DNA from 4 places in the Ruegeria sp. SCP11 genome. Region 1 is predicted to be linked to each of the others. Evidence: riboswitches for the same ligand, from Rfam matches in the RefSeq annotation. Region 1 holds a riboswitch; each other region holds the start of a gene.
What was found. A riboswitch is a leader RNA that binds a small molecule or an ion and turns the genes downstream of it on or off. The one in region 1 is predicted to bind cobalamin.
Positions count from the first base shown of each region.

Region 1 (7,185 bases):
ATAGTCGCCTTCTTCTTGCAGATGTCGCCGCACCAGTTCTTCGGCAAGTTTCACGCCTTGCGTATAGGCGGCGCGTGTAGGGACGGACCGTGGGTCGGTTGTGTAAAGGTTTCGCCCCGTGGGCAGCACATCCGACCGGCCGCGGTAGGGTGAACCGGACGGCCCTGCCTCAATCCGCTTGCCCGCGAGTGCGTCGATTAAAGCACTGCGTTCAGCAAGCGCCGAAGGGGTCGGGTCGAAATTGCCGGTCACCTCAGGCACGCGACCAAAGATATGCAGGCCGTCACCGAACTGGCTCTCTTTGATGTCGCAAACAAAACGGTCGATGCGGGTGATTGCCTCTGCGGTGCAGGTGGCCTGATCAAGACCCAGATCACTCTCCAGCCCGATGGCCTGAGCTTCGTCGCGAATATCTTCCTGCAAACGGTCCCGGCGTTTGGGGTCTAGGCCATCAGCGTTCGAGAACTCATCCAGCAGCGATTCCAGCCGGACCATCCGATCCGGGGTGCCGCTTTCCTTCAACGCAGGCGGGATATGGCCCAGTGTGACCGCGCCGATCCGACGTTTAGCCTGCGCAGCCTCGCCGGGATCGTTGACGATGAAGGGGTAGATCACAGGCAGATCGCGGATCAATGCCTCGGGCCAGCAGTCTTGGGACAGGGCGACGGATTTGCCGGGCAGCCATTCCAACGTGCCGTGCGCTCCGATATGGATCAGCGCATCCACACCGAGGCCCTTACGCAGCCAAAGATAGAAGGCCACATAGCTGTGGCGCGGGGTGCGCGACAGGTCGTGATAGTCGTCATCGCGCAATTCTGGAGTGCCACGTTCGGGTTGCAGCGCGACCAGTGCTTTTCCGCGTCTCAGGGCGGTAAACTGGAATGCGTCGTTTGCAAAGGTGAGATCGTCCTCGGGGCGACCCCAGACAGTTTGCAGGTCCGCACGCAGTTGCTCTGGCAATTCCGCCAGAGCCGTCTGGTAGTCTTTCAGCGGCCAAGAAATTCGGGCATCCAATAGTGCCTCGGCAATCGGTTCGGTAGGCGCAGTGTCATATCCTTCGCCTTGCAGGTCGGACAGCATCGCCTCAGCCGAAGCCAGAGCATCCAAGCCTACTGCATGGGCCATCTGCCAGTCTTTGCCCGGATAAGTAGAGAGAACCAGCGCCGGAACCTGTTTCTCTTTTGGTTTGTCGTTCAAGCTCAGCCAGCCGGTCACACGGTCGATGATCGCGTCGATCCGCTCGGGTTCGGCCCGGTGGGCAAAGCGCGAGTATTCGAGGTCAGGATCGCGCCTGCCAGGTTCTTTGAAGGACGCGACGCCCGCTGATATGCGCCCATCCACTTCGGGCAGAACCACATGCATCGCCAGGTCGGCGGGCGAGAGGCCGCGTTCCGCCTCGGTCCAGGCCTTGCGGCGCGAGGTTGCGAGGGCGACCTGAAACACCGGCACATTGGCGGCGTCCAGCGGCGAGATGCCCGACGCGCCTTTGCCCGAAAACGAAGTGGCGTTGATGATGGCCGACGGGGCTAGCGCTGCAACATGCTCGCGTAGCCAGTCGGCGGCGGCTGGAGCTTTCAGGGACGGGGCGAATATGCCAATGGCCTCGAGTCCTCGGGCGCGCAGGCTTCTGATCAGCGCGGCGACCGGGGCGGTGTCGGCAGAAGTCAGATAGGCGCGGTAGAACGTAACCAGAATGCGTTTTGCGTCATCAGAAAACGCCGTGTCGACCGGAATAACGCCACGATCAGGGCACCAAGCGCCGTACTCTGGGAGGGTTTTGGCTCCCATCACCGGCCCGGCGTAAAGACCGGCCGCCAGCGCCATCTGTGCCAAAGCGGCCTGCGCTGCAACTTCGCCGCCGGTATCGCATAGATGCGTCAGTCGGCGCAGCGTCGAGACGGGCAGGGTAGAGTAGTCGTCCAGCCGCGTGTCCTCGCGCCCGTCGGCTGGTAGTACGGCCAAAGCGATGCCCTTGGCCTGTGCCAACGTCAGAACCTGCTGCAAGCCATAGGACCAATAGGGCACCCCACCGATTAAGCGGATCAAAATACCCTTGGCCCCCTCTAGCGTCTGTTCGACATAGGTGTCGACGGACAGCGGGTGTTTCAACGCCGTCAGGTTAGCCAGCCGCATCGTTGGCATACGACCCTCGGACCCGCCCCCGCGATGCCAGCCTGCCGCGAATGCGCCTAGGTCGCTGTCAGAGAACGACAGCACCACCAAATCCGCCGGGCTTTGGCCCAGATCGGTTGGAGTCTCTGTTTCCTCTAACCCGTGGCTCTCGCGGAAGACGACATGCATGGCTTACTCTGCAGCCTCGGTCACACCAACAAGGATATCACGGATTTCGGCCTCTTTGATATCGTCATGCTCGGCGATGACCACCAGACGCGAGCGGCGTTTTTCGCCGGATGCCCAAGGGCGGTCGTACTGGTGACGGACGCGAGCGCCTACGGCCTGGACCAGCAGGCGCATCGGTTTGCCGGCAACTGCCGCGTAGCCTTTGACGCGCAGGATGTTCAGCTCTTTAGCCAGACGTTCGATTTTGGCAACTAGGTCAGCCGGGTCAGTCTGTTCCGGCAGCTCAACGATGATGCTTTCGAAATCGTCATGTTCGTGGTCGTGGTGGCCGTCGTGATGCGACGGGCGGGCGTCCATGTCATCCTCGGCTGCGGCTTCCAGACCCAGAACGACGCGCACGTCCACGGCGCCTTCAGCCACTTCCACGACGGGCAGGGGGCGTGGGGCCTCGGCGGCGATGACTTCCTTGGCTTTGGCCACACCTTCGGGACCGGCCAGATCGGGCTTGGTCAGCAGGATGATGTCGGCGCAGGAGATCTGGTCCTCGAACACCTCGGACAGGGGTGTTTCGTGGTCGATCGAGTCATCGGCCAGGCGCTGGGCGTCCACGGCCTCGACATTCGGGGCGAAGCGACCTGCGGCGACGGCCTCGGCATCGGCCAGAGCGATCACGCCATCCACGGTGATCTTCGACCGGATATCCGGCCAGTCGAACGCTTTCAGCAGCGGCTTGGGCAGGGCGAGGCCGGAGGTTTCGATCAGGATGTGATCCGGGCGCGGTTCCAGCGCCATCAGTGCTTCGATGGTCGGAATGAAATCATCGGCCACGGTGCAGCAGATGCAGCCGTTCGCCAGTTCCATGATGTTTTCCGCCGGGCAATCCGGGATGGCGCAGGATTTCAGGATGTCGCCATCGACGCCCACATCGCCAAATTCGTTGACCACCACGGCCAGACGCTTGCCCTGCGGGTTCTGCATCAGGTGCTTGACCAGAGTGGTTTTACCCGAGCCCAGAAAGCCGGTGATCACAGTGACGGGGAGTTTCTCGAGGTTGCTCATTTCAGGGCTCCAATCGGGGGAATTCGGGCCGCACAGTTTTTGCGGAAATGTTCGGGGCGCTCGCGCCATTTGACCAAGCCGTCCTCAGTCGCGAGGTACTTGGTGGCACCTTCGACAATGGTTTCGACATGGTCGTTTTCGTTGAGGTGTTCGTAGACAAAGGTCCAGCGATCCGGCCCACCGCGCAGCACGATGGAACAGCCTTCATCACAGTTCGACAGGCATTCCACGGCTTTCAATGTGATGCCCTCGGGCAGATCCGCTTGTTCCAACGCTTTGTGAAGCAAGGTGCCGGGCCGTCGCGCGTCGTCCTCGACGGGCAGGCCGCGGCGGCACGTGGTACAGACCAGCAACTCGACTGGTGCGGTCACGGTCATGTCTCTCATCCCCCAAATCCTCATTGCGGGGGACGGGGTTTCATGCGGGCCACGTGTTGCGACATGGACCCGACACCGGAACACCCCGCCCGGATTCATCTTCGGGTGCTGGCAGGTCTCCCGGCTTGCGGATGTCAGAGGCGGGCCTCTGTCGGATGTCCCGCCTTCCCGGCCTTTTGGGCCAGTGGCTTTGGGCACCCTCTCCGGTCACGGTCGCGGGGGCGGCTGCGTTTGGCGGAAGATCCGTTGACGCATTCCCTTTTCATCCATCAAGTGATGGACACCAACGCACCGGACATGCGGCACGGGCAGGGGGCTTGTCAAGCGCGAGGGGTAAGACGAAATCGTTCAGATCAGAAAAGCGACTAGGTTGTGTCAACCAGCGGCATCCGAGGCCAGCCGATCCCGCAGCCAGGCGCAAAATAAACCCGCCGCCGCCGACGGGTGGGCGGCTCCTTGAGCGCTGATCAAGTAATGCGATTGGGCAAAGGGAATCGCTGGGCCCGCGATGTCTAGCGGTGCACCCTGCCGGATCGCGTTTCTGGCGAAACGCTCCAACATCGTCGCGTAGCCCGCACCTGCCATAACAAGCTGCAGCGCGGCTACCGAAGTGTCTACCGAGTGCTGAGGGGGCTGATGCGTCGCTGTGATACCGTTGGCCTGAAAATACCGCGTCCAGTTGTCCTCATATCCAAGGATGTGGATGAGCGGGCTTTTCGGCAGGCCGCTCAGATCCGCTGAACCGTTATCAGCCCGACATACTGGTACAAGATATTCGTCGGTCAGTTTCTCGGCTCGAACACCGGGCCAGTCGCCATAACCCAGCCGGATTTCCACATCCACATCAGCGGGGGCGACACTGTCGTTCCAGATGTGCGAGATCAGACGAACGGGGATATCGGGGTGTTGCGCGGTAAAATCAGGCAGTTCCGCAGCTATCCAGTAAGTTGCCGTTGAGATCGCCGCCCGGATCGTCAAGGTCTGGCGCGAAGCGGGGCCGAACAGGCTGTTGGTGGACAGAGCGATGTCGGCCAATGCACGTCGCACCGTCAAAGAATAGGACTGCCCCAACTCGGTAAGCTCCAGCCGACGCGCGTTCCGGGTAAACAGTTTTTGCCCCAGTTCAGCCTCAAGCGAGCGGATATGCAGAGAGACGGCAGTCTGTGTCAGGCCAAGCTCACGCGCAGTGGTGGTAAAGTTCAGATGCCGAGCTGCGGATTCGAAGCTGCGCAACCATGCGGGATTTGGCAGACGGTCCATTGATCACCAAATTATTTTGACCATTACGTGCCGTATTATTCATTTTTGTTTCCGGCAGGCAACAAGGATACTCGGCCAAAATGCGACCGTCAGGAGGGAAATATGAAAGTCGGATTTATCGGTTTGGGGAATGTTGGCGGCAAACTCTCGTGCTCGCTGTTGCGCAACGGAGTTGATCTGACGGTTCATGATCTGAATCCTGATCTGTTGGCCGAGTTCGTGGCCCAAGGCGCTAAGGCCGCTGAAAGCCCGGCACAGATGATGCGGGATTGCAACGCGGTCATCACCTGTCTGCCGTCACCCGCAGCTTCGGACGCGGTGATGCAAGAGATGTTGCCCGAGGTCGGACCGGGCAAAATCTGGATGGAGATGTCGACCACTGACGAAGCTGAAGCCAAACGCCTTGGTGCCATGGTTATCGAACGCGGAGGCGCGGCGGTCGACTGCCCCGTATCCGGGGGGTGCCATCGGGCGGCTACCGGCAATATCTCGATCTTCGCGGGATGTGACCGAGAGACCTTTGAGCAAATCCTGCCTTTCCTGACCACAATGGGTCGGCGCGTGCTCCATACCGGTGAGTTAGGCTCAGCGTCGGTTTTGAAAGTACTGACAAACTATCTGGCTACCGCCAACCTGATCACCTGCGCCGAAGCCCTAGTAACGGCCAAGGCCGCGGGCATGGACCTCAACACGACCTATGAGGCGATCAAGATTTCCTCGGGCACCTCGTTCGTGCATGAGACAGAGAGTCAGGTCATTCTGAACGGCTCGCGGGATATCTCCTTTACGATGGATCTGGTGAAAAAGGACATTGGCCTGTTCCAAGAGGTCGCTGACCGTGCCGGTGTGCCGCTTGAAATCAACCCGGTAATGATCAAGATCTTCGACGATGGCATCGCGCGATACGGCGACCGCGAACTATCCCCCAACATTATCAAGCGGTTGGAAGAGGCGACCGGCCTTGACATCACAGCGCCGGGTTTCCCGCCCGAGATGCTGGACGACGAGCCAGAAGAGCCGGGCTATGAAGTGATCCCGCAGGGACGTGAGGCCGAATGACGCAACGAGCGCGCTTCTTAGTGTGCGTACAGATCGTAGAAGTGGAGGCGAGTACCGGAATCGAACCGGTGTACACGGATTTGCAACAGGGCGACATTGTAAATGACGAAATAAAAACAGTCGCATAGTTGAAATAACATTTCATGTGCATGAATTGGTGTATAAGCAGTGCGTATTGGTAGGACATGGTCAGCCACCGCCTTGCGGACCTACGCCCCTTACGCAATGTTCTTAGGTGAACTGCATTTGTGATCTGCTGGGAGTGCGCCATCTCGCATATGAAGCGATACTTAGTATTGCGCATGCTCTACGCTTTACGTAGAGATCCAGGGGCCTCAGTGTAGAGGCTTGGGTACGCTTTCGTTGAGATTTGTGCGTGCAATATTACTATTAGGCTTCGTGCATGACTAATGATACTCTTTATACGCCGCAATTCTCGAGCAGTGAATTTCGATCACTTGCGAACCACTATAGAATCCGCGGCAAAAGAGTAGACGTAAATTATGCATACATCAGAAAGAATGCGTGCACTGCATTTAAGCGACTGATCAATGACAAGACTCACCCCAGATATTTTCTCTCTAGGCTAGTGGGTCGAAATATATATGGTCACTTCCACATTAAGGGAAATATGGCGTATCATCAGGCGAAGCTTGAGGATGGGCAAGATGCAACAGGTGCGCTAAATCTATTTGTATACAGAAATCCGCTGGATAGGTTCATCTCTGTGTACTTAAATAAATTTGTTCGAAGAGAATATGCGAGTGATATACTAAGTAATTATAGAACGATCACTGGGTTAGACCCAGATGCAGCGACTATCTTTGATTTCTTGGCATATGCCGAGTTTGAAATGAAAGACCTTGATTGCCATATGTACCCCCAGAAAGCCCATTTATACGAGATTGAATATTTGGCAGTTGAAATGGGGAACCTTAGAGACTCCATGTTGAAAGTTTTGAGAAAGGACATGGTTGACAGATTTTTTGTAGCTAGAGTGAATTCCACCGATTCTGATACATCAAGTTACGCGCGGTTTTTGGGTGATCATTGTGCAAGAGATTTGATGGAGCTGCGCTCACAGGGTGTTAATTTCGGAAAGTCTAATCTTGTATCTGGGGAATTGGAG
Region 1 covers NZ_JBDZYG010000001.1:65,022-72,206, forward strand. The annotation lists gene cobN (cobaltochelatase subunit CobN) at 1-2,301, opposite strand, end outside; gene cobW (cobalamin biosynthesis protein CobW) at 2,305-3,360, opposite strand; gene ABLN94_RS00325 (DUF1636 domain-containing protein) at 3,357-3,737, opposite strand; cobalamin riboswitch at 3,831-4,040, opposite strand; gene ABLN94_RS00330 (LysR substrate-binding domain-containing protein) at 4,113-4,997, opposite strand; gene ABLN94_RS00335 (NAD(P)-dependent oxidoreductase) at 5,100-6,056, shown strand; gene ABLN94_RS00340 (sulfotransferase family 2 domain-containing protein) at 6,460-7,185, shown strand, end outside.

Region 2 (7,185 bases), on a different contig from region 1:
AACTGCTAAAAGTAGAAGTTTGCCACAGTCTCTTTCCCCCTCGCACACGTCAATGAAGATCAGGATTCTGGCAACATCCGATTTGCATATGAACCTTCAGGGATTCGATTATTATTCCGATCAGGCGGATCCTGCGATCGGCCTAAGCCGTACGGCCACCCTGATCCGCGAAGCGCGGAAAGAAGCTGAGGCTGATGGCGCAATCGTCCTGTTGTTCGACAATGGCGATTCTTTGCAGGGTACGCCCGTAGGGCAATGGGCGGTCGAGTCGGAAAATGCGCCGCATATCCTTATGCGAGCCTTCAACCACCTTGGGTATGACGCAATCGGGCTGGGAAATCACGATTTCAGTTTTGGTCTGGATGTTCTGGATCGCGTGATCGCCGACGCCGCCTGCCCGGTGATTTGCAGCAATTTACACCGCCAGGATGTAGGCTTTGCTTGGCAGGATCAGGTTATTCTCACCCGGGAGACCAATCAGGAAGACCAAGGAATATCACTAAAGATCGGTGTGTTCTCGGTGCTGCCGCCGCAAACCACGAAATGGGAAGCGCATCGGCTCAAGGACCACGTCGCTGCGGAAGATATGGTGTCCTGCGCCCAACAAAAGGTCCGGCATTTGTCCGCACAGGGCTGCGACGTGATCCTTGTTTTGGCGCATACAGGTCTAGGGCCCGCTGACCCGGAACCGGATCTGGAAAACGCGATTATCCCACTTGCTGCCATCGAAGGCATCGATGCTTTGATTGCAGGGCACTCACATTTGACATTGCCGGGTCAGGCGCATGAAGGCCTAGAGCATGTAGACGCCACATTAGGTCGGGTGCACGGAAAGCCTGTGGTCATGCCCGGCGCGGCGGGATCGAACCTTGGGGTGATTGACCTGATTCTCCACCGCGCAGGCAATGGAAAATGGACGGTGCAGGATCACAAGACCGAATTGCGATCCGTCTGTCCTGCGATAGCAGGCGAACCGCCGATCCCAATCCCAGAAGACCTAAAGCTGGCGAACCTTTTCTCTGCAGCGCATTCGGAAACGCGCCGCCGCGCAGCGCAACCCGTAGGCCATAGCGATTTTCCTCTCCACAGCTATTTCAGCTTCTGCGTGCCTGACCGGGGTCTTACCTTAGCCGCGGCGGCCCAAGCGGCGGCCCTGCGCCCTTATCTGCGCGGGACACCCCTTGCCGAATTGCCCATTCTGTCTGCATCCGCGCCCGCAAAGTTCGGAGGTCGCGCAGGCCCCAGACATTACACCGATGTCCCTTCTGGTCAGCTGTGCCTGCGTCACGTCAACGATCTATATGTGTTCCCTAACGAATTGCAGGCCGTGGTAGTGACCGCCGAGCAGGTCGTTGATTGGCTGGAAATGTCCGCAGGCGTTTATAACCAGATCACGCCTGGGCACAAATCCGAACTGATCCCTTCTAACCGTGCAGGGCATAATTTTGATGTATTGCTTGGGCTTACCTACCAGGTTGACCTGTCACAGCCTCCCCGTTTTGAGGCCAGTGGAGACTTGACCGACCCTGCACATCGACGCATTCTTGATATCCGGTTCGACGGCCGCCCGCTGATCCCGGGCCAGCGCTTTGTTGTTGCGCTGAACAATTACCGTGCCAATGGCGGCGGCCACTTCCCCTTTGTCGAACAGGCAGAGCCCATAGCTCTACCCGTACTGCCGATCCAGCGCCTATTGTTGGATTACCTGTCTGGCACCTTGCCGCAAGACCCGCTGCAACACGCTGCTCGCCCCTTTCACCTGACATCTCTGCCCGGCGCAACTGCGCTGCTGCGCACCGGCCCCATGGCCCGACCACATCTGGAAGAGTTGGCAGAATACAACCCGCATGTGATCGGAGAAGACGATGAAGGCTTTCTGCTGATCCGATTGACGTTCTGACGGGTTGTCTTTTCTCTGGCCATTCCCTATATCGGCCTTGAGAGGTTGGCGCGGGCGAGCGCCTCGCCAACCTGGTCAGGTCCGGAAGGAAGCAGCCACAACGAGCCCCGCTTGGGTCGATGTCCAACCTCTCACTTCATTCCACCCCAAAATACGCATTCAACAGTCGACTATGTTCAGTCGATTAACCGTGGCCAGACGGCTGCGCTGCGACGGGCGAAGGCACCGATATGACCAACTTCGGGCAGGCCAAACTCAGACGGAGACAACAGATGGCGGCGTGCGTTCGCTCCATACAGATCGGCCAGACGCCAAACCGCTTTCTGCGGCACAAGATCGTCATCCTCAAAGGCGAACAGATCCACGGGCGTATCAGTCTGCGCCCAACGCGCTTTGGGAAGGGTCACGCCAACTTGAGGCAGATAGTTGCGCGGCGCGGTGCACCAACTGCGCCACTGCCAATAGACACTGGCAGGCAAGTCCGCCCCGAACCCCAACGCCTTCCCCGGCAAATAGCCCAGAGCTTTGACGGCCAAGGGTGCATGGCCGTACCAGAACAACAAAGCCAACGCTCTATAGGGCCAAGGGTGATCCGACACTGTAACCGGGCCGGAACAGACACAGATCATACGGTCGATCTGATCGATATCAGGTTGCACTGGCCCCAGCATACCGCCGACGGAATGACCGATGCTCCACTGCCGCACATTGGGGAATCTCCGCCGCATTTCGGTTCGTGCGGCGGGCATGTCGATTAAAGCCCAATCTGCCATCGTAGCCTGCGCCTGTTTCAATGACCCTCTCAGAGAATGGCCAAAGTCGCGATAGTCATATGTCAGGCAGGCCATGCCTCTTTCGGCGGCCATCCAACGAGCGAAATGTTGGTAATAGTCCCGCGGCACGCCGGTCGCGCTGTGGAGAACCACAGCGGTTCGTGGCTTGCCTACCGGCAGATACAACCGGGCCGCCAATTGGGTGTCACCGGAAGGAAAATGAAAATCCTCGGTCAGTACGGCTTGCGCAGCGTCCAGCATATTACCCTCAATCTGAACTGATTAGTTCACTCGCCTAATCGGCATTTTTTGCCCCGGCGAGTCAATCCCGTTTCAAAATGACCACGCGTCCACTTCGCCACACCAACTGGCGCTTGACACCGGCCACCCGCACCCGCTAGCGATTGCGTGATGGTTCTCGTCCCCGTTACCGGGGCGGGATGAAAAGGGAACACGGTGCGGTCCTGACCGGGAAATCGGAATGGACCAAAGCCGAGACTGCCCCCGCAACTGTAAGCGGTGAGCAATGCCGAAACACCACTGGCCGCAAGGCTGGGAAGGTCGGCAAAGCGACGACCCGCAAGTCAGGAGACCTGCCATCGAACCAAAACCGAAACTCGGGCGGGGTGTCCGGGCAGGTCGTCAGCACGCTGTCACACCTGATCCACGCCCCCCGTCCTACGCGCGGAGGGCGCAATATGATGTGGAAGACAAAGACGCACCAATTCACTGCAACCGTGTGTCAGCGGACGGGCAGATCCTGCCCGGCTCTGGCCCAGATGGCACGCGCGGTCGTGCAGGCGATGGAGGTCGCCGTCCCCGCGACGACCCCTGATTTTGAGATCGATGGCAACAGCGAACTGACCTATTGCGGGCAGGGCTGCACCGCGCGCTTCCGGGCAGAAAAAGATCAGATTCGGATCTTTTGCGGCACCAGCGCAGACACCTCGATTGAGGCGCTCGACAATTACGCGGATATGCTGTTCGGCCTCGACTTTACCATGCGACCCGCTGGTATGTTGCCGACCCCACCCTGCGCCATGCTTGAGGTTTCGGCCCTTGCACCGCAGCCGGCAAAACAATTGGATCGACAAGTGGGGCTCTGATCTAGCGATCCTGCAGAGGACGCGCGGCCCATTCCAACTGGCCATCGGTTTCGACAGCGCAGGGCCGCACCGAGCGCAGGCGTTCTAGCGCCGCGTCGGGATGTTCATCGTGTTCGACCATGAGGCGCAGAACGATCATCCCCGACCGCCCGCAACCACCGCGGCAATGCACCAGCACTTTGCCCGCGCGAGTAAGGATATTAGCCGCGGATGCACTGACCTCGGTCCAGGCTTTATCAATTGCAGGGGGAGGAGCGCCAAAATCCTCAACCGGCAAATGCGCCCAGCCAATCGCATCTCTGCAAAGATCGGCTCCGAACTTGCCCGCACCTTCTTGCAGCATCTCGACCTCGGTGGTCATGGAAATTACCAAATCCGGCTGCCAGTTTCGAACCGCATCTAGATCTTTAACATAGTCGCCACCTCGCCCTGGCAACGGCGATAGGCCAACGGTTCCGTTGCCCACCTGTATAGAGTGTATTGCGAACTGGCCCACAGAAGTTCCTCCTCCGGCGGTTTTAAGACGGGCAATCTGCCGTGCAAACCGAAAATCGCCCACGGCGGCTGTGGACGTGGGCGGCGGGGGCCTCTACGCTGCATTCCTGAACCGAATCCGACAGAGCAGATATGAACGACACGCCAAGCCCCGCCTATCAGGTTCTTGCCCGCAAATACCGCCCCGAAACCTTTGCCGACCTCGTCGGTCAGGACGCGATGGTACGCACGTTGAAAAACGCGTTCGAGGCTGACCGGATCGCACAGGCCTTCATCATGACCGGCATTCGTGGCACCGGCAAAACCACCACGGCGCGGATCATCGCCAAGGGCATGAACTGCATCGGCCCCGATGGCGAGGGCAAGCCGACAACCGAGCCATGCGGCAAATGCGAACACTGCGTGGCCATCATGGAAGGCCGCCATGTCGACGTGATGGAGATGGACGCCGCGAGCCGGACCGGCGTGAACGATATCCGCGAGATTATCGACAGCGTCCGCTATCGCGCGGCAAGCGCCCGCTATAAGATTTACATCATCGACGAGGTTCACATGCTCTCGACCAGTGCGTTCAACGCGCTGCTCAAGACGCTTGAGGAACCGCCCGAGCACGTGAAGTTCATCTTCGCTACGACCGAGATTCGCAAAGTGCCCGTGACGGTCCTTTCCCGATGTCAGCGGTTCGACCTGCGCCGGATCGAACCAGAGGACATGATTGGCCTGCTCAACAAGATCGCGGCTGCGGAAAACGCACAGATCGCCGATGACGCGCTGGCGCTGATCACCCGTGCGGCTGAAGGCTCGGCCCGGGATGCAACCTCGCTATTGGATCAGGCAATCTCTCACGGGGCGGGGGAAACCAGTGCCGATCAGGTGCGCGCGATGTTGGGTCTGGCTGATCGCGGGCGCGTGCTGGACCTGATGGACATGATCCTGCGCGGCGACGCAGCTGGCGCGCTAACCGAATTGGGCGGGCAATATGCTGAAGGCGCGGACCCGCTGGCCGTGCTGCGCGATCTGGCCGAAATCACCCATTGGGTATCCGTTGTCAAAATCACGCCGGACTCGGCCGACGACCCCACCGTATCTCCGGACGAGCGGGCGCGCGGTCAACAGATGGCCGAGGCCCTGCCGATGCGCGTTCTGACTCGCATGTGGCAGATGCTGCTGAAAGCGCTTGAAGAGGTCTCGGCTGCGCCCAACGCCATGATGGCGGCTGAGATGGCCGTCATTCGCCTGACCCACGTGGCCGACCTGCCCAGCCCGGAAGAGTTGATCAGACGTCTGAAGGACGCGCCTCCGCCCTCGAATGGTGGACCGGGTGGCGGGATACCGTCTCCGTCGAATGCTGCAGTACAAGCGCAGACCCCGGTGGCATCTTCATACACCGCGCCCGCGCGCGGTGGGGCGGGCGCCCCGTCCGCCGCCTTGGCGCAGGATGCGCAAGCGGCTCTGGCGCGCTATCCAACCTTCGACCACGTGGTCGAACTGATCCGCGCAAACCGGGATGGCGTTCTGCTGGACGAGGTCAAACGATCCTTAAGGCTGGTCGCCTATCAACCCGGTCGCATCGAGTTCCAACCCACCGAACGCGCTTCAGCACAACTGGCCCAGCGTCTTGGTTCCGCCTTGCAGCGCTGGACTGGCAACCGCTGGGCGGTCACAGTCGTCAACGAAGGCGGTGGTGAGACAATCTATGAAAAGGAAAACGCGGTTGAGGAGGCGTTGAAAGCCGAAGCCCGTGCGCATCCGTTGGTGCAGGCGGTTCTGGCTCAATTTCCCAAAGCACGGATCAAGAACATAGAAACGCCCGAACAGCGCGCGGCCAAAGTCGAAACCGAAGCCCTACCCGAGGTTGAAGACGAATGGGACCCGTTCGAGGAAGAATAGCCCGACCCTTTCCCAACAAGGAAACACTCCCGTGCCCGCCACGGGCCATCAGCTAACGCCGATAGCCCTAAGCGGACTTGGGCCCGGCAGCGCGGGCCCAACGGGAGGAAAGGTCTTGTCAAAGACCTTGACGACAGGTGGGAGTGTCCTCTCCCCTTGTGCCGCGCGTACGCCATCCGTATTTAGACGGCAAAGCGATCTACAGGAGAATACCTATGCTCAAAGGACTCGGCGGTCTGGGCGACATGGCCAAGATGATGAAATCCGCGCAGGACTTGCAAACCAAAATGACTGATATGCAGGAAGAGCTGAACAACCTCATGGTCGTGGGCGAATCCGGGGCTGGTCTCGTGAAGGCGACTGCCACCGCAAAAGGTGAGCTGAAGGGGTTGGATATAGACCCGTCGATCTTCAATGGCGACGACAAGGAAGTGGTCGAGGACCTGATCCTCGCCGCCATTAAGGACGCGCAGACCAAAGCGGCCGAGCGCTCTCAGGCCGAGATGGCAAAACTGACCGAAAGCATGGGCCTGCCAGCAGACATCAAGCTGCCGTTCTGATAGACACTCCTGACGGAATACCGGCCGGGCACCTCTGCCCGGCCCCTTTGCAGGAGCACGCGCCGTGAGTTCGAACAGCGATATCGACAACCTGATCGACCTGATGGCCAAGCTACCGGGCCTCGGCCCTCGCTCGGCCCGCCGCGCGGTACTGCACCTGATCCGAAAACGTGCCCTGCTGCTGACGCCTCTGTCGGACGCCATGCAGCAGGTGGCCGTCACCGCCCGCGAATGCCTGAACTGCGGCAATGTGGGCACCACCGATATCTGTGACATCTGCGACAGCGAGGCCCGCGGAACCGGAGAGCTGTGCGTGGTCGAGGACGTGGCCGACCTATGGGCGATGGAACGCGCAGGCGTGTTCAAAGGCCGCTATCACGTTCTGGGCGGCACCCTATCCGCGCTGGACGGCGTCGGCCCGGACGAGCTGCGCATCCCCCGCCTCAAGGATCGGGTCATGG
Region 2 covers NZ_JBDZYG010000014.1:119,151-126,335, forward strand. The annotation lists gene ABLN94_RS19575 (bifunctional 2',3'-cyclic-nucleotide 2'-phosphodiesterase/3'-nucleotidase) at 53-1,900, shown strand; RNA gene ffs (signal recognition particle sRNA small type) at 1,939-2,037, shown strand; gene ABLN94_RS19585 (alpha/beta hydrolase family protein) at 2,077-2,934, opposite strand; cobalamin riboswitch at 3,069-3,288, shown strand; gene ABLN94_RS19590 (hypothetical protein) at 3,372-3,779, shown strand; gene ABLN94_RS19595 (protein-tyrosine phosphatase family protein) at 3,781-4,140, opposite strand; gene ABLN94_RS19600 (DNA polymerase III subunit gamma/tau) at 4,407-6,164, shown strand; gene ABLN94_RS19605 (YbaB/EbfC family nucleoid-associated protein) at 6,380-6,724, shown strand; gene recR (recombination mediator RecR) at 6,789-7,185, shown strand, end outside.
Region 2: another riboswitch for cobalamin. It lies ahead of ABLN94_RS19590 (hypothetical protein); the one in region 1 lies ahead of ABLN94_RS00325 (DUF1636 domain-containing protein).

Region 3 (7,185 bases), on a different contig from region 1:
CACCATGGGCAGAAGATAACGCGGAGACGCGTTTTCTTTGCGCCCTTCCGACAGCGAGAACCACACGCTCGGACCGAATTCCGCCTGAGGCTTTGGCGTAGTGGTAGTGACATCACTCAGCTCTTCCGGCGCGGAGTGCTGCCGTTTGTATTGTCGGACATATGCGGCAGCGAGTTGTTCTGGCGTGAACTTCGCCACCAGTTCATCCACCGAGGTCCGTTCGCTGTCAGTAACGTCTGCCTGCCAGTCCTCCGAACCGAACATCCGCGCCAAATCCTGCGCGTTGACCTCTTCAGCCGACGGCGCCGCGCCCCATTGGGCCGTGAGCTTGGCGAACTTCAAAAGCCGTTCGGCTTTTTTGAACGAGGTTGGCGGAACAATCAGAGTGCTGACGCCTTTGCGCCCGGCACGTCCGGTCCGACCCGAACGGTGTAAAAGAGTTTCATGGCTGTTTGGCAGCTCGGCGTGAACCACAAGGTCCAAGTTCGGCAGATCAATCCCTCGCGCGGCGACATCAGTTGCCACACAGACCCGGGCGCGTCCGTCGCGCATCGCTTGCAGCGCATTTGAACGCTCGCCTTGGGTCAATTCACCGGACAAGGCCACAACCGAAAACCCGCGGTTCGACAAGCGGGCAGTCAGACGCCCAACCATGGCGCGGGTGTTGCAAAAGACGATGGCGTTTGGCGCCTCGTAATACCGCAATACGTTGATTATCGCGTTTTCTCCGTCACGTGGGGCGACCTTCAACGCACGGTACTCGATATCAGCGTGTTGTTTACGCTCGCTGACGGTGCTGACGCGTTCGGCATTCCGTTGGTACCGCGTCGCAAGATTGGCAATGGCACGGGGTACGGTGGCTGAAAACAGAAGGGTTTGCCGGTCTGTTGGCGTTTCTTCCAGAATAAACTCCAAATCCTCACGGAACCCGAGGTCGAGCATTTCGTCAGCCTCGTCCAGCACCACTGCACGCACCGCCGTCAGGTCGATCGAGCCGCGCGTGATGTGATCGCGCAGGCGTCCCGGTGTCGCTACAACGATATGTGCACCACGGGCCAGTGCCCGGCGTTCATCGCGCATGTCCATGCCGCCGACACAGGAGGTAATGAAGGCACCTGCATCCGCGTAAAGCCACCCAAGTTCACGTTTGACCTGCATGGCTAGCTCTCGCGTCGGGGCGATGACCAGTGCCAAAGGCGCACCGCTGGTGTCAAAGACCTCAGCATCACCCAATATGGTAGACGCGATGGCTAGGCCGAACCCGATGGTTTTCCCCGATCCGGTCTGGGCCGAGACCAGCAGATCCCGCCCTTGAAGTTCTGGTGCCGATACGGCCTCCTGAACTGGTGTGAGCGTGGTGTACCCTTTGCGTGCAAGGGCATCAGCAATTGTCTGTTTCATGGTTTGGCTCTTTTGGGTGCTGCGGCCACCCTCAGAGCGTCCAACAGACGGATCAACGTCGAAGCGCTGTCCATACTGAGAGAAGAACCGGATGTATAGGGTTGATAATTGTGGAGTGTGCGAAGACCACCGCATTTCGGCAAACAACGACCTATTTGTTTAAACCTCATAGAAACTGTTCGCAGTCTTGAAAAATCATTTGACCAAATTCCAGTTCTCGTGCACATCCTTCCTTCGATGGTTCCCGCTGGTGCTGCCACGGGATGAAAAGGGAATACGGTGAGGTTGGCCGACAGGCACCAAGTCCGTAACTGCCCCCGCAACTGTAAGCGGTGAGCGACGCCAAATACCCACTGGCCAATGGCCGGGAAGGGAGGCCAAGCATCGACCCGCAAGTCAGGAGACCTGCCATCGCGTATTTAACCAACCCGGGGCGGGGCGTCCTGGAAGGAGGCTTTGATGGCACGTTTGTCACGTGTGTACATTGTCGGCACCTTCTGCTCGCGCTTGGCAACAAGCGGAGTGGGCAATGCCGAAAAAACCTGATCATCACCTGCTGATTTGTTCGACGTGCAAAGGCGAAGACAAGGCCGAAGCGCTACGTACATCCTTACAGGGCAAACTGCCTTCGGGTTTCACTATTCGCAAAATTGCTTGCATGGCAGGCTGCGCACACCCAACGACAGTAGGGTTTCAGGCCCGTGGCAAGGCGCAATACCTGTTCGGTGATATTGAGACCGCACAGGATATCCGGGCTCTGGCTGAGTTTGCTCAACAATTCCAAAACAGCACTGACGGGTGGACAAACGCGACAGACAGGCCGCGTCCATTGTACCGTAAGACTTTGTCGCGATTGCCCCGGATCGAGGCGGAGGAACGCTCATGACGACCTCATCTTTTTTGGTTGCCCGCGATCTTGAATACTATGCACTTAACGGGGACGTTTTGCTGCAACAGGCCTCATTCGAGTTAGGTGAAGGAGCTATTCTGGCCATCGCCGGGCCGAACGGTGCGGGCAAGACGACGCTTCTGAATCTCTTATGTGGTGCGGTTGATCTGGTGCTGGGGGATGTACTGGTCAAAGGGCACAGCCTCAAACAGATGACAGCGGTCGAACGTGCCCGAATGATTGCCGTGGTCAGTCAGCAGGAATTGCCGGACGGAAGGCTGTCGCTGTGGGAGTATGTCGCCTTGGGTCAGATACCAATCCGGTCTGACCGATCGGCCGAGGAACATGCCATTGAGCTCTCTAGAATATTGCAACTGACCGGTCTGGATGCGCTTGCGGACAAAAAGATGTCTGTTCTGTCCGGGGGCGAGCGTCAGCGTGCCCATATCGCACGCGCTCTGGCTCAGAACCCTTCGCTGCTGTTTCTGGACGAGCCGACAAATCATCTGGATCCGGACGCCAAGGGGAGGATGCTGTCCCTGGTCGCTGAATTAGGGATCACCGTGGTGATGATCGTCCACGATCTTGTCATGATCCCCGAATTTGCCACACACGTGGCGCTTATGAAATCCAGCCGTATCACCAGTTTTGGCCCGGTGGCCGAGGTGCTGACGCCTGAACACGTACGTGACACCTTTGGCGTCGATTACCTGTGCTTTCACCATGAAGGCCGCGTGATCCCGGCGCTGGATATCCGAAAAACCACTGTTTCAACTTGAACAAAGGAACATCCTCAGATGAAACACCTCTGGTCCGTGGCGTTGACCACTGCCATTGCAGGCGGCGCGTCCGCGCATGAAGTTATGGTCGACAATTGCGGCAAGCCGCTGGTGTTTGACGAGCAGCCCGAGCGTTTGGTCGTGCATGACATGAACATGACTGACATGGCCTTTGCGCTGGGTCTGCAAGACAAGATTGTCGGCCTGACCGGCATTACGGGTTGGTACAAGACCAGTCCTGAATTCGACACCCTGCGCGGAGATATCCCCGAACTGGCGCCTAAATACCCGACGGTAGAAAATCTCGTCGCGGTTGAGCCCGATATTTTCTTTGCCGGTTGGTACTATGGCATGAAGCCCGGCGGCGACGTGACGCCAGACACTTTGGAGCCGTTTGGCATCAAGACCATGATCCTGACTGAAAGCTGCGTGCATCTGGACAAAGAACGCCCCGAGGCCAGCATGGACCTGCTGTTCGATGACGTCCTGCGTCTGGGCAAAGTCATGCATGTAGAGGACAAGGCTGAGGAACTGGTGAAAGGCTGGAAAGACGAGCTGGCGGCCCTTGAGTCCCAAACGGCGGATCTTCCCAAGCCCCGCGTCTTCCTACTGGACGGCCCGGCGGATGCACCTTTCACCGCGGGCAAGTTTGCCATTCCTGACGCAATGATTGCAGCTGCTGGTGGTGAAAACGTCACCCATGACATGGACACCAGTTGGGGCCGCACCTCGTGGGAGGCCGTAGCTGCCTCGAATCCTGAGTTCCTGGTATTGCTGGACTATCAAACCGGGAATGGCGCCGAGGATACGTTTAAGTTTCTGCAGGAACACCCGGTGATGTCTGAAACAGATGCGGTCAAGAACGAACGTTGGATCGGCCTGCGTTACGAAGAGCTGACCCCCGGACCGGCAAACATTGCGGCGATCTCGAAAATGGTTCAGGCCATGCATCCGGGCATCAACTGATATGGGCCGATTTGGCTTTGTACTTATGCTGGGGGCGGTCGTATTGACCGCCCTTTTGCTGATTTCAACCGTGTACGGCACAACGGCCATTCCTGCCGTAGATGCGTTCGACGCGGTGTTGCTAGGTACTGGGCTGGTTCAAGGAGATATGGAACCTGCGCATCGTATTGTCTTTGACTTGCGTTTGCCGCGCGCCTTGTTTGCTGCGGTGATCGGTGCCGGTTTGGGCATTGTCGGCGTTGTCCTGCAAACAACCACCCGCAACGATCTGGCTGATCCGTTTCTGTTCGGCCTGTCCTCGGGTGCCGCAGCCGGAGCGGTGTTTGTCATCACGGTGACCGGCGATCTTCTCGGTTTCTGGACCTTGCCGTTGGCTGCGTTTTGTGGGGGCATCATCGCCTCGGGAATTGTACTGGCACTTGTGCACGCACTACGAACAAGTGCGCCAGAAAAACTGATCCTTGCAGGTCTGGCAGTATCATTCCTGTTCTCCGCCATCACAAATTATTTGATTTTCGCGGGCGATAGTCGTGCCGCGCATTCGGTCATCTTCTGGATGCTGGGCGGCCTTGGTCTGGCCCGATGGGAGACCTTTCCGCTCGTCGGTGTCGGACTTTTGCTGATCCTGACTTATTCGCTGTATCGCAGTCGTTGGCTGGATGCCTTGTTGACCGGAGACGTGACGGCGTCGACGCTGGGTGTTCCGGTGCAGAGCCTGCGCTTCAGCATGTTTTTCGTTGCGGCTTTGGCAACCGCGGTCTTTGTCTCCGTAGCAGGCGTGATTGGGTTTGTCGGCCTGATGGTTCCCCATATCGCCCGAGGGATCGCTGGGCCCCTGCATAGCCGGCTGTTGCCAACAGCGGCCTTGGTCGGAGCGGCGTTGTTAACGGGTTCGGATATTCTAAGTAGGCTCTTGCTGGCCCCGCAGGAACTTCCAGTTGGAATCGTGACAACCTCGATCGGATCGGTTTTCGTGTTTTTGTTGCTGTTCCGAACGGCGCGACATCAAAGAAGGTGAAGGTTGGAAACCACCCTTTTCGCTGGGATCAGGCCCCCAGTTTTGTCGAAGGTTGGCATGAATTACTGTTCCAATAGCGAGTGGTGAACATGTCTGATCATGTTCGGCAAACAGAAGCACTGGCAAAGTGTTGCAACACGATACAATCGCTGTACAAATGCCTTCCGCTCACGCATCCCAGTCGCGGCAATCGTCATAGCTGAGAATGAGTCCCGAGCCTGGGATATAGGGATGAGCGACAGGTCGGGCTGCGGGTCAGCGAAATGCGGGCAGCTTTTGCCTGTCGCGCAAGGGCAGGCGGACTTACTGTAGTCTATCAAATTGCAGTCCAATTAGGCTCTGGGACGGTTCCAACGGGATTGGCCTTTTTTTCACGATGTTTCGATTTGAGTTGTGCGGTTCAGGATATCCAGGCCCTGTTGCTTCCAAAAATGTAGAAGGTCGATGAAGATCCAGTTCTCGGCCAGCTTGTCCCCTGCGCGGCGGTAAATGTCGATTACTCGAAACTCGCCAGCCTTCCCAGTGGCGGGCATACCCATGAAACCACCTATGGGTACGGCGGTGAAATTCGGCCAACCGAAGAAGCCTCCGTAATGACCCTCGGCCAGACGGCAGACATGGTCGGTTTTCGAACGATCAGAAAATGATGCGCGGAACGGCCCGGAATGTTGTTTGGCATAACGTTCGATCGTGTAGGTAGCCCCAATTCCCTCCGGACCCCACCAGATCATGTCGTCATTCCAAGTTTGGGCCAGTTCATCTTCAAGAGAAAGAACACTGTTCCATTGCCCAAGATCCGAGATCATGGCGTTGATGACCGCCAGCGTCTTTTCGCCTTCACTCACAGGTTGATCAGAAAATAGCAGCCCATCATGTGTCATCGGTCCGGGTTGCACCAGATGCGCGGCTGTTTGCGGTGGAAAGGGATTTTGTCCTGCCTGCACCATAAGGTGAGGAATGTCGAAGTACATTGCCGTTTCGGTGATCTTACCTCCTGAGATCTTGTGGAACTCGCAATAACGCAAAAAGGCCATCTTTCCCGTAGGACGAATGCCAAGCCACGGCGCGTCGAACAGGCCCATCAGATGACCCATGGATATTACCCAAACGCCGCCTTCACTCAGTGAATTTTTGCCCGCAAAAAAGATGTCCTGCCGACGCTGCAAGCGTGTCAGGCTCTGTTTCAGCGGCTGCCAGAACTGCCGCGCAACCTCTTCCGGACCGGAGATTTCATCGAACGGATGAAAGCCGCGCCATAACATATTGGACGCGCAGAATTGGGTCATAACGGAGGACAGTTCGATTCCTTCTGCGCTGTCGAGTACATCGTAGAAGGACAAGACCAACTTTTTTTCGGCTTGGAAGTTCACGGCAGTTTCCGTTCTTTGATAAGGGGTTACAGGATTATTGCCGGGCTTTCGACTCGGCGTTTCGGCATATAATTGCATACGTATGCAAAAAAGTCTTGCCTGATTTGATGTATGCGAATTACAGTTTTGCAAACGTATGCAAACGATTCCTTTCAGGGGGCACCATGGCGGAAATTCAATTGCGCAACGTCGGCAAACGCTGGGGTTCCTTTGTCGGGGTTCACAATTTCGACCTGACCATCGCGGATCGCGAGTTTTTGGTGCTGCTGGGTCCGTCGGGCTGCGGCAAGACCACCACGATGCGTATGATCGCCGGTCTTGAGGATGTGACCGAAGGTGAAATTCTGGTCGATGGCAATGTAGTCAATGATCTGGAGCCCAAGGACCGAGACGTGGCAATGGTGTTTCAGAGTTACGCGCTCTACCCGAACATGAACGTCTACGAGAACATCCGGTTTCCATTGAAGGTGCGTGGGATCGACCCGTCCACCCACGACGAAAAGGTGCGACGCGCCAGCGCAATGGTAGAGCTGGACGATTTCCTACATCGCAAACCCGCCGAATTGTCGGGCGGTCAGCGGCAGCGTGTGGCTCTGGCCCGCGCCATCGTGCGGGAACCGAACGTATTCCTGATGGACGAGCCTCTGTCGAACCTTGATGCCAAACTGCGGGTTTCGACACGGGCGCAGATCAAGAACCTCAGTCACGAACTGGCGGTGACCACCATCTACGTGACCCACGATCAGATTGAGGCCATGACGC
Region 3 covers NZ_JBDZYG010000010.1:90,125-97,309, forward strand. The annotation lists gene ABLN94_RS16105 (DEAD/DEAH box helicase) at 1-1,401, opposite strand, end outside; cobalamin riboswitch at 1,623-1,828, shown strand; gene ABLN94_RS16110 (DUF1636 domain-containing protein) at 1,931-2,287, shown strand; gene ABLN94_RS16115 (ABC transporter ATP-binding protein) at 2,284-3,069, shown strand; gene ABLN94_RS16120 (ABC transporter substrate-binding protein) at 3,088-4,035, shown strand; gene ABLN94_RS16125 (FecCD family ABC transporter permease) at 4,079-5,053, shown strand; gene ABLN94_RS16135 (ester cyclase) at 5,425-6,555, opposite strand; gene ABLN94_RS16140 (ABC transporter ATP-binding protein) at 6,588-7,185, shown strand, end outside.
Region 3: another riboswitch for cobalamin. It lies ahead of ABLN94_RS16110 (DUF1636 domain-containing protein); the one in region 1 lies ahead of ABLN94_RS00325 (DUF1636 domain-containing protein).

Region 4 (7,185 bases), on a different contig from region 1:
CCAAGCGCGATGACGCCAGCGGCACCGGCAAAGCCAAGAAACAAGATCGAAAATTCAAAAGCGATCGCCCGAAAGGCCCGCCCCCGCCCAAGGGAAAGCCAAATAGCAAAAAAAATCGCGCTCGTGCCGCCGCATCGAAAAAGGGCGGCAACGCGGTTCCAATGCGCAAGAAATAAGCTGAAACTCTCGGTTGCTTTAGAACTAGCATAAGGGTTTCGGTTCGGCAGAAATGCTTATGCGGGCGTGGGGTTTTCTATTCGAAAGTTGGAAACCCCACTCCTCAGGCGACGGCCAATAGGGGAAGCGCGAACCTTTCGCTTCCCCATATGCATCAAACTTCGACCTCAACCTTGCCGATCGGGTTTGAACAACAGGCCAGAATGTAGCCCGCTTCGACATCATCCTCGGAAATACCTCCATTGTGTACCATGTGAACCTCGCCAGCTGTCTTTTTAACTTTGCAGGTTCCGCAAACGCCAAAGGTGCAGCCTGACGGAATGTTCAACCCGACCGAACGCGCAGCGGCCAAGACCGTGTCGGTCTCGGCGACTTTGGCGGTGACACCAGAACTTGAGAACAGAATCTCGGCGCTGCTATCATCGTCCAGAATGATATCATCCAGTTCCGGCTGATCCGCCTCGGTCTCCACAGGAGCGCCGAAGCTTTCCTGATGGTAGTTGTCCATGTCAAAGCCCAGACCGGCAAGCGCATCACGCACGGCTTGCATGAAGGGCTCCGGGCCACAGCAATAAACCTCGCGGTCGAGATAGTCCGGCGCCATGAGGCCAAGCATAAGCTGGTTGAACTGGCCCTGATATCCAGTCCACGGGCGGTAAGGATCGGGTTCCTCAACAACAAACTTCAGGTCCAGACCGTGCGTCCGGCTGGCCATCTGCTCTAACCGCTGGCGGAAGATGATCTCTGAAGGCCGTCTGGCACAGTTGATGAAGACAACATCCAGATCGCGGCCTTCATCCCACATGCAGGTGGTCATCGACATCATCGGGGTGATGCCGGACCCGGCCGAGATGAACAGAAATTTCCCCGCTTTGCTTTCTGCATTACTGAACAGCCCTGCGGGGCCAATGGCTTTCACCCGCATACCAGGTTGCAGGTTGTCCAACATCCAGCGTGTGCCGATGCTGTCGGGCTGGGCCTTGGCGGTGATCGTAATCGACCGTGGCCGCGAAGGAGAGGAAGAGATCGTATAGGTGCGATGCACCACCCCACCCGGCTGGTCCGGGGCCAGGATTTCCAAGGTCAGAAACTGTCCGGGCTGATACGCGAATTGCGCCCCCGAAGGAGCGCGAAACGAAAAGCTCGCCGTGTTCGGCATCTCGGGAACGACCGAAACGCATTCCAATGTTTCAGTGTCTTGCCAGACAGTTACTGGCGCGCTGAAATCTTTCATTTCCCTCACTCCGCCGCTATCGCGTCAGGTGCCAAGCGATCCGCCAGCGTGTTGCAGTACCAGTCGACAAACTGCAACACACCGGATTCCTGAGTGACTGAATATGGGCCGGGCACGTAGGCCGGGCTGTTGATGCCCAGCTGATTGTCTTCGACGACTTGGCGATCTTCGTCATTGGTAGCCATCCAGACCTCGGTCAGGCGTTTCAGATCGTAGTCGACACCCTCAACAGCGTCCTTATTAACCAGCCATTTCGTAGTGACCTCGGTTTCCGTCGGACTGATCGGAGTAACGCGGAAAACAATCGAGTGGTCTGCAAGAAAATGGTTCCAAGTGGTTGGGTAATGAAACTTCAGCAGCGACCCTGCATCCGCAAATGGCGATTGGCCCAACCAACGGCGCACAGCGGACTTGCCATCCATCGTATAGCTTTCCGCGCCCTCGTTCAGCGGCATTCGGGCCAGGCGGTATTGCCCGTCGCTATGCAGGTAGAATTGTGAGGGCAGTCCAGCGGCTTCGCAGCGATCGAAATGGGCCTGCATACGAGGTGGTGTTTCACCACCTTCGATACCTGTTATAGCAGGATCGTCGGGAAAGGTGCGGCACAGCGACGGGTGATTTCCACCGCAGTGATAGCATTCGCGGTTGTTTTCCCAGACCAACTTCCAGTTGCCTTTCTCGATGATCGAGCTTTCAAAGGCGACCTTGGCATTGGCCAGATCATGCGGCTCAAGGTAGGGGCGAGCGGTGTTGGCAAAAGTGTCGAAGTCCGGTGCTTCTTCTGCCAGACAGATATAGACCAACCCGGCCAGCTCTCGGCAGTGAACAGGTTTCAAACCGTGCTGTTTCGGGTCAAAGTCCGGCCCCATATCCCGGGCCCAGAGAAGCGAGCCGTCCAACTCGTAGGTCCACTGGTGATACGGGCACACCAGCTTGGGCGCATTGCCCTTGGCTGCTTTGCATATAACCGAGCCGCGATGGCGACATGTATTGTGGAATGCCCGGATTTGATTGTCTGCGCCACGCACAATGATCACGCGATACGCGCCGACAGTGTGGGCTACATAGTCTCCGGCCTTAACCAGTTCGCAGGCCGGAATGGCAAACAGCCAGTCGCGATAGTGAATGGTTTCAAGATCAACCTGAAAAACCTCCGGATCGGTGTAAAAGGCCTGTTCCAATGCGTAACCCGATGTTCTACGGGCCAAAAGGGTTTGAATATTGTTCACTTCTAGCTCTCCTGCCGCGCCCCGTGGCGTAGCTTGGGCAGATGACAAAGGAGACCCGTCCGGAGACGTGCGAGGATCACGTCCGAAACCTGTGCCCCCCACCGCCACCCGCGGTTTGACATATCTGAGAGGCTGGTTTCCGGACTTGGAAGGGGCTTGCGCCCGGTTTCGACACCTTCCCGGAATCCTCGTTCCAGTGGTTGATTGCCGAACCTGACCTTCGTTACCGTTGCGGGGGCAGTGCCGGAATTTCACCGGCTTCCCAATTCTCTGCTGCTTGAGAATCAAACAGCAGCACCTCACACGCGCAGGATATTTCCGGCACGTATCGGCGCTGAAATGCTTGCGACAATTCCAGCGCCAAAACAGACATGGAGAACTTAGGTTTGTGTTACTGCATAATGCGTTTGATTGAAACGTTTCTCAGACCGTCAGAACACCGTCCATCACAAGCTGCGCGATTACGGCATCGAACTTCTCAATCGTCTCGTCAATCAATGCGGGCGTGTGGGGCAGCCCCGTGACACACGAAGTGTGGGACATGAAATCCACCCCATGCGCCAAAAGCCCGTCCTTTAGCCCCCTGACTAATGCCGGAGGCGTCTTACGGATTTGAGCCGCATCCAAGCCCTCGATCGAGCGCGCTCCGAAATACAAATGGCAGGTCGAACTGTCACCATAGGCCGACGCTTGCACCCCGTGTCGTGCGAAGACTGCATTGAACCCACGGCGCAAGCGTTCGGCCATTGCATCGGCATGGGCTTGCACATCGCCCGTGGAAAGAATCTCCATCGCACGCACGGCGCCGGCCGCAACCATCGGGGCCGCGTTGAACGTTCCTTTGTGGCTGACCGGGGGGGACAAGCCATCACGGTTTGCCGCCGGGCTTAGAAGTTCCATCAGATGCGCTTTGCCTACAACCGCACCACCGGGCAATCCTCCGGTCACGATTTTGGCAAGTGTGGTCAGGTCTGGTACGACACCGTCCCGCGCCTGACGCCCACCAGGCGACCAGCGCAGGCCGGTGATGACCTCATCAAAAACCAGCACACAGTTCAGATCGTCCGCGATTTGCCTAATGCCTGGTAGAAATCCATCAGGCAACGGCACAGATCCATAATTTGCACCAGAGGCTTCGACGAAAACTGTCCCGATAGTGCCGTCCACTTCCAGCAAGGTGTTTATCCGATCCAAATCAGGTGGTGCGACAATTGTCATGTCCGATATTGCTTGTGGAACACCCAGAGACGGGGGCGTGTTCACACCAGGTTTGGATCCAGTAATCAGGAGATCGTGCCAGCCGTGAAAATGCCCGTCGATGCGCAGCACCTTGTCCTTGCCGCTGTGGGCGCGCGCAACGCGCAACGCTAACATCGTTGCTTCGGTCCCTGATCCGGTAAAGCGCACACGTTCAGCTGACGGGAATAGTCGGCTTAGCCATTCCGCCCACTCAACCTCTAACGGATGGCAATCACCAGTATAGGGCATCCGGTGCATTTGCTGGGCGACAGCCTCGACAATTCCAGGGTGAGCATGACCCAAAATCTGGCTCGCGGCACCAAGTTTGAAGTCAATGTAGCGCTTTCCTCCCACATCCCATTTTTCTGCCCCCAAGGCGCGTTCGAAATAGACGGGGTCCGGTGCGCGGTAACGCAATTCGTGACTTACGCCACCGGGCATCACGGCGCGGGCACGAGCAGCAAGGGCTGTGTTTCGGGGTTCAGAGACCATTCGACTATTTTCCATGGTTTAAAACGATTGCCTTGGGAGAAAGATAGGCGGCAAGTCCGGCCAAACCTTTCTCACGCCCAATTCCGCTACGTTTGACACCGCCAAAAGGTACGGAGTCATTTGCCGTTAGAAACCCGTTGACGAAAACCTGCCCCGCCTGAACCTGTCGGGCTAGGCGCAGGGCGGTATTGCCGTCACAGGTATAAATCCCTGCGACCAGCCCAAAGTCAGAGTCATTGGCCAGCGCCAGTGCGTGATCTGCATCGTCACACAACTGCGATACAAGGACCGGGCCAAATACTTCATCTCTGGCGATCTCAGACTGCGGTGGAGGATTGGCGAAAATCGTAGGTGGGTAGAAATACCCGTTCGGATATGCCTCCAAAACACTGCGACTGCCACCAAGCGCCAACCTGTGACCTGCGGCCTTGGCACGGTCTACAAATCCTTCGACCCGGGCGATTTGGCCCGAATTGACGAGTGGTCCGATATCCGGGCTGTCTAACGGGTGGCCCAATGTCATGGCGCGTGCTTTCGCGGCGACCTTGGAAATCAGCGCCTCGTGAATGCCCGGCGTACAGACTAGCCGCGATCCAGCGGCACAGACCTGACCTGCATTAAAAAAAATACCACGCAGCACGCCCTCCGCCGCCGCATCAAGATCGGCGTCGTCCAATACAATGATCGGAGACTTGCCCCCCAGTTCCAACGTCACACCAGCCACTGGAGCCGAGGCCGCTTGCATTACCTTACGTCCTGTCGCGGTCGAGCCGGTGAACGTTACATGGTCGATCTCCGAATGCCCTGCCAACTGCGTGCCGATATCCCCGCCACCCGTCACCACATTGAACACCCCATCAGGCAATCCCGCTTGCGCAGCAATCCGGGCAAGCATAACAGCCGTAAACGGAGTCAGTTCAGAAGGCTTTGCGACCACTGTCGCCCCGGCTGCCAAGGCCGGTGCAACGCCGCGTGCCAGTGTCGAAACCGGGTAATTCCACGGAAGTATATGAACAGTGACACCAACTGGTTCATTCACCGTAAATACCGTCTGATCCGGGCCGCTCGGAATGGTATCGCCCTGCAACTTGTCACAGGCTCCGGCATAGAAACGGAAGTATTCTGCAGCGCGCCCGACATCCCGAAGCGCCTGCGGCAATGGTTTGCCTACATTGACCGCCTCAACCGCCCCCAAATGGTCAGCATTTTCTGTGATCAGTTCCGACACGCGGTGCAAAATGCGAGCGCGCTTGTCGGGGTCGCAATCGGCCCAGACTTTCAGCGCTCCACGTGCGTGCTTAACCGCCCGATCCAACTGACCTGCATCGGCATCGGGAAATGTTCCGTACATTTTCCCAGTGGCGGGGTCAGTCATCTCGCGCGCCGCACCTTTACCCATCACAGCGGCCCCACCCAACCACTGGCATGCGGCATTGAGGTCAGTATCCAAACGGGGATGCTGGATCATGCGGACCATCCAATCTGCTGACGGGTCAAGCGAATACCGAACTTATTGCCGTTTCTGACCACGTCTTGCTCAGACGTATCCATGAAACAGGTATCGGTGGCGTCATTGTCCAGCACCTCAAGGTCACCAAAAACACGAGCCAAATCAGGTCCACCGAACCATTTCTGCCGCACATCTCTCACATCCACCCAACCGGGCGGATTCTCTACGGGTGACTCTGATTGCGCGTGCCGTTCTCTGCGTCCACGACGCTGTACGGAAGCGGTCATGTCCAATCAGCTCCCTTTGCATCCTTTGTCATAAAGCAGGAAAAAAGGCCTGTTGGACAAAAGTTATATTCTCACCAATTGATGAGCAGAACTTATGAATGAGGCCCACCTTTTGATTATAAAACACTTGATGTCGCCAGCGTAGTTTGCAGTTTCATCGCCGTGTAGGGAGACAGTACGGCTTACCAGACCGCAAATGCCAACGGTTACCTGGCGGCGTTCCGCAACAATTTGGGTGAATGACTCGGGGATGTCTGCTTTTGAGGTGGCGGGTCAGCAACTGGAATTGGTTTCATAGCGACTTCAGACAAATGGCCCCACGTCACATACAAAACCGCGACCACGAACAGTGGCAAAAAACCAAAACCCTAGCTCATGTTTTACGGAACAAAACTCTATCGCTAAAGCGGTTTTCGGAGGCGCAATTTCCCGAAAATCTACTTGACACCAGAGCTCTTACCACAGCGGCCAGTTTCTAACATTCAATCGCGTCGGGTTTCAAAACCATCAAACTTTCCGACTCAAGAAATCTTTGATGCCCGTAACTACCGGGCGCAGAGCGCTCATATTTGCGTTGTCGCCCATGTGGGCCACACGGAAAACCTCTTCCCTGTTTGTGCCAAAACCGCCAGCGATACGAATGCTGTGATCAGCAACCAGGGCTGCCACCAGGTCCGAGGATTGAAACGCCGCCCCGGCCCTGACGGCCGTTACCCCGGGCGCGCGCGCACCGACTTGGATTTGCATCTCGAACCCCATCGCCTGCATCGACCGGCATAGGTAATCGCGCGCTTCGCTGTGGCGAGCGTATCGGGTGTCCAGCCCCTCGGTTAAAATTTTGCGCAATGCCACATCAAGTGCCCGGACGCCAGCCACTGGCATTGTCGTCAAGCTCGGATGCCAATCGCGCGCAGCGTCGTATTGATCCCGCCAGCGGAGAATGTCAGTGAAGCCACCGCGTGGAGTTTGTTTGGCCTCGATCTGCGGCCAGACATGGTCTGCCACGGCCACAAGTCCCAGACCCGGCACGGATTCCAACCCTTTCTGGGATGCCGAAGTCATAATCGACACCCCCCA
Region 4 covers NZ_JBDZYG010000010.1:82,606-89,790, reverse strand. The annotation lists gene ABLN94_RS16105 (DEAD/DEAH box helicase) at 1-176, shown strand, start outside; gene ABLN94_RS16100 (hybrid-cluster NAD(P)-dependent oxidoreductase) at 332-1,411, opposite strand; gene ABLN94_RS16095 (aromatic ring-hydroxylating oxygenase subunit alpha) at 1,417-2,640, opposite strand; cobalamin riboswitch at 2,754-2,957, opposite strand; gene ABLN94_RS16090 (aspartate aminotransferase family protein) at 3,064-4,371, opposite strand; gene ABLN94_RS16085 (aldehyde dehydrogenase family protein) at 4,376-5,839, opposite strand; gene ABLN94_RS16080 (hypothetical protein) at 5,836-6,108, opposite strand; gene ABLN94_RS16075 (pyridoxal-phosphate-dependent aminotransferase family protein) at 6,616-7,185, opposite strand, start outside.
Region 4: another riboswitch for cobalamin. It lies ahead of ABLN94_RS16095 (aromatic ring-hydroxylating oxygenase subunit alpha); the one in region 1 lies ahead of ABLN94_RS00325 (DUF1636 domain-containing protein).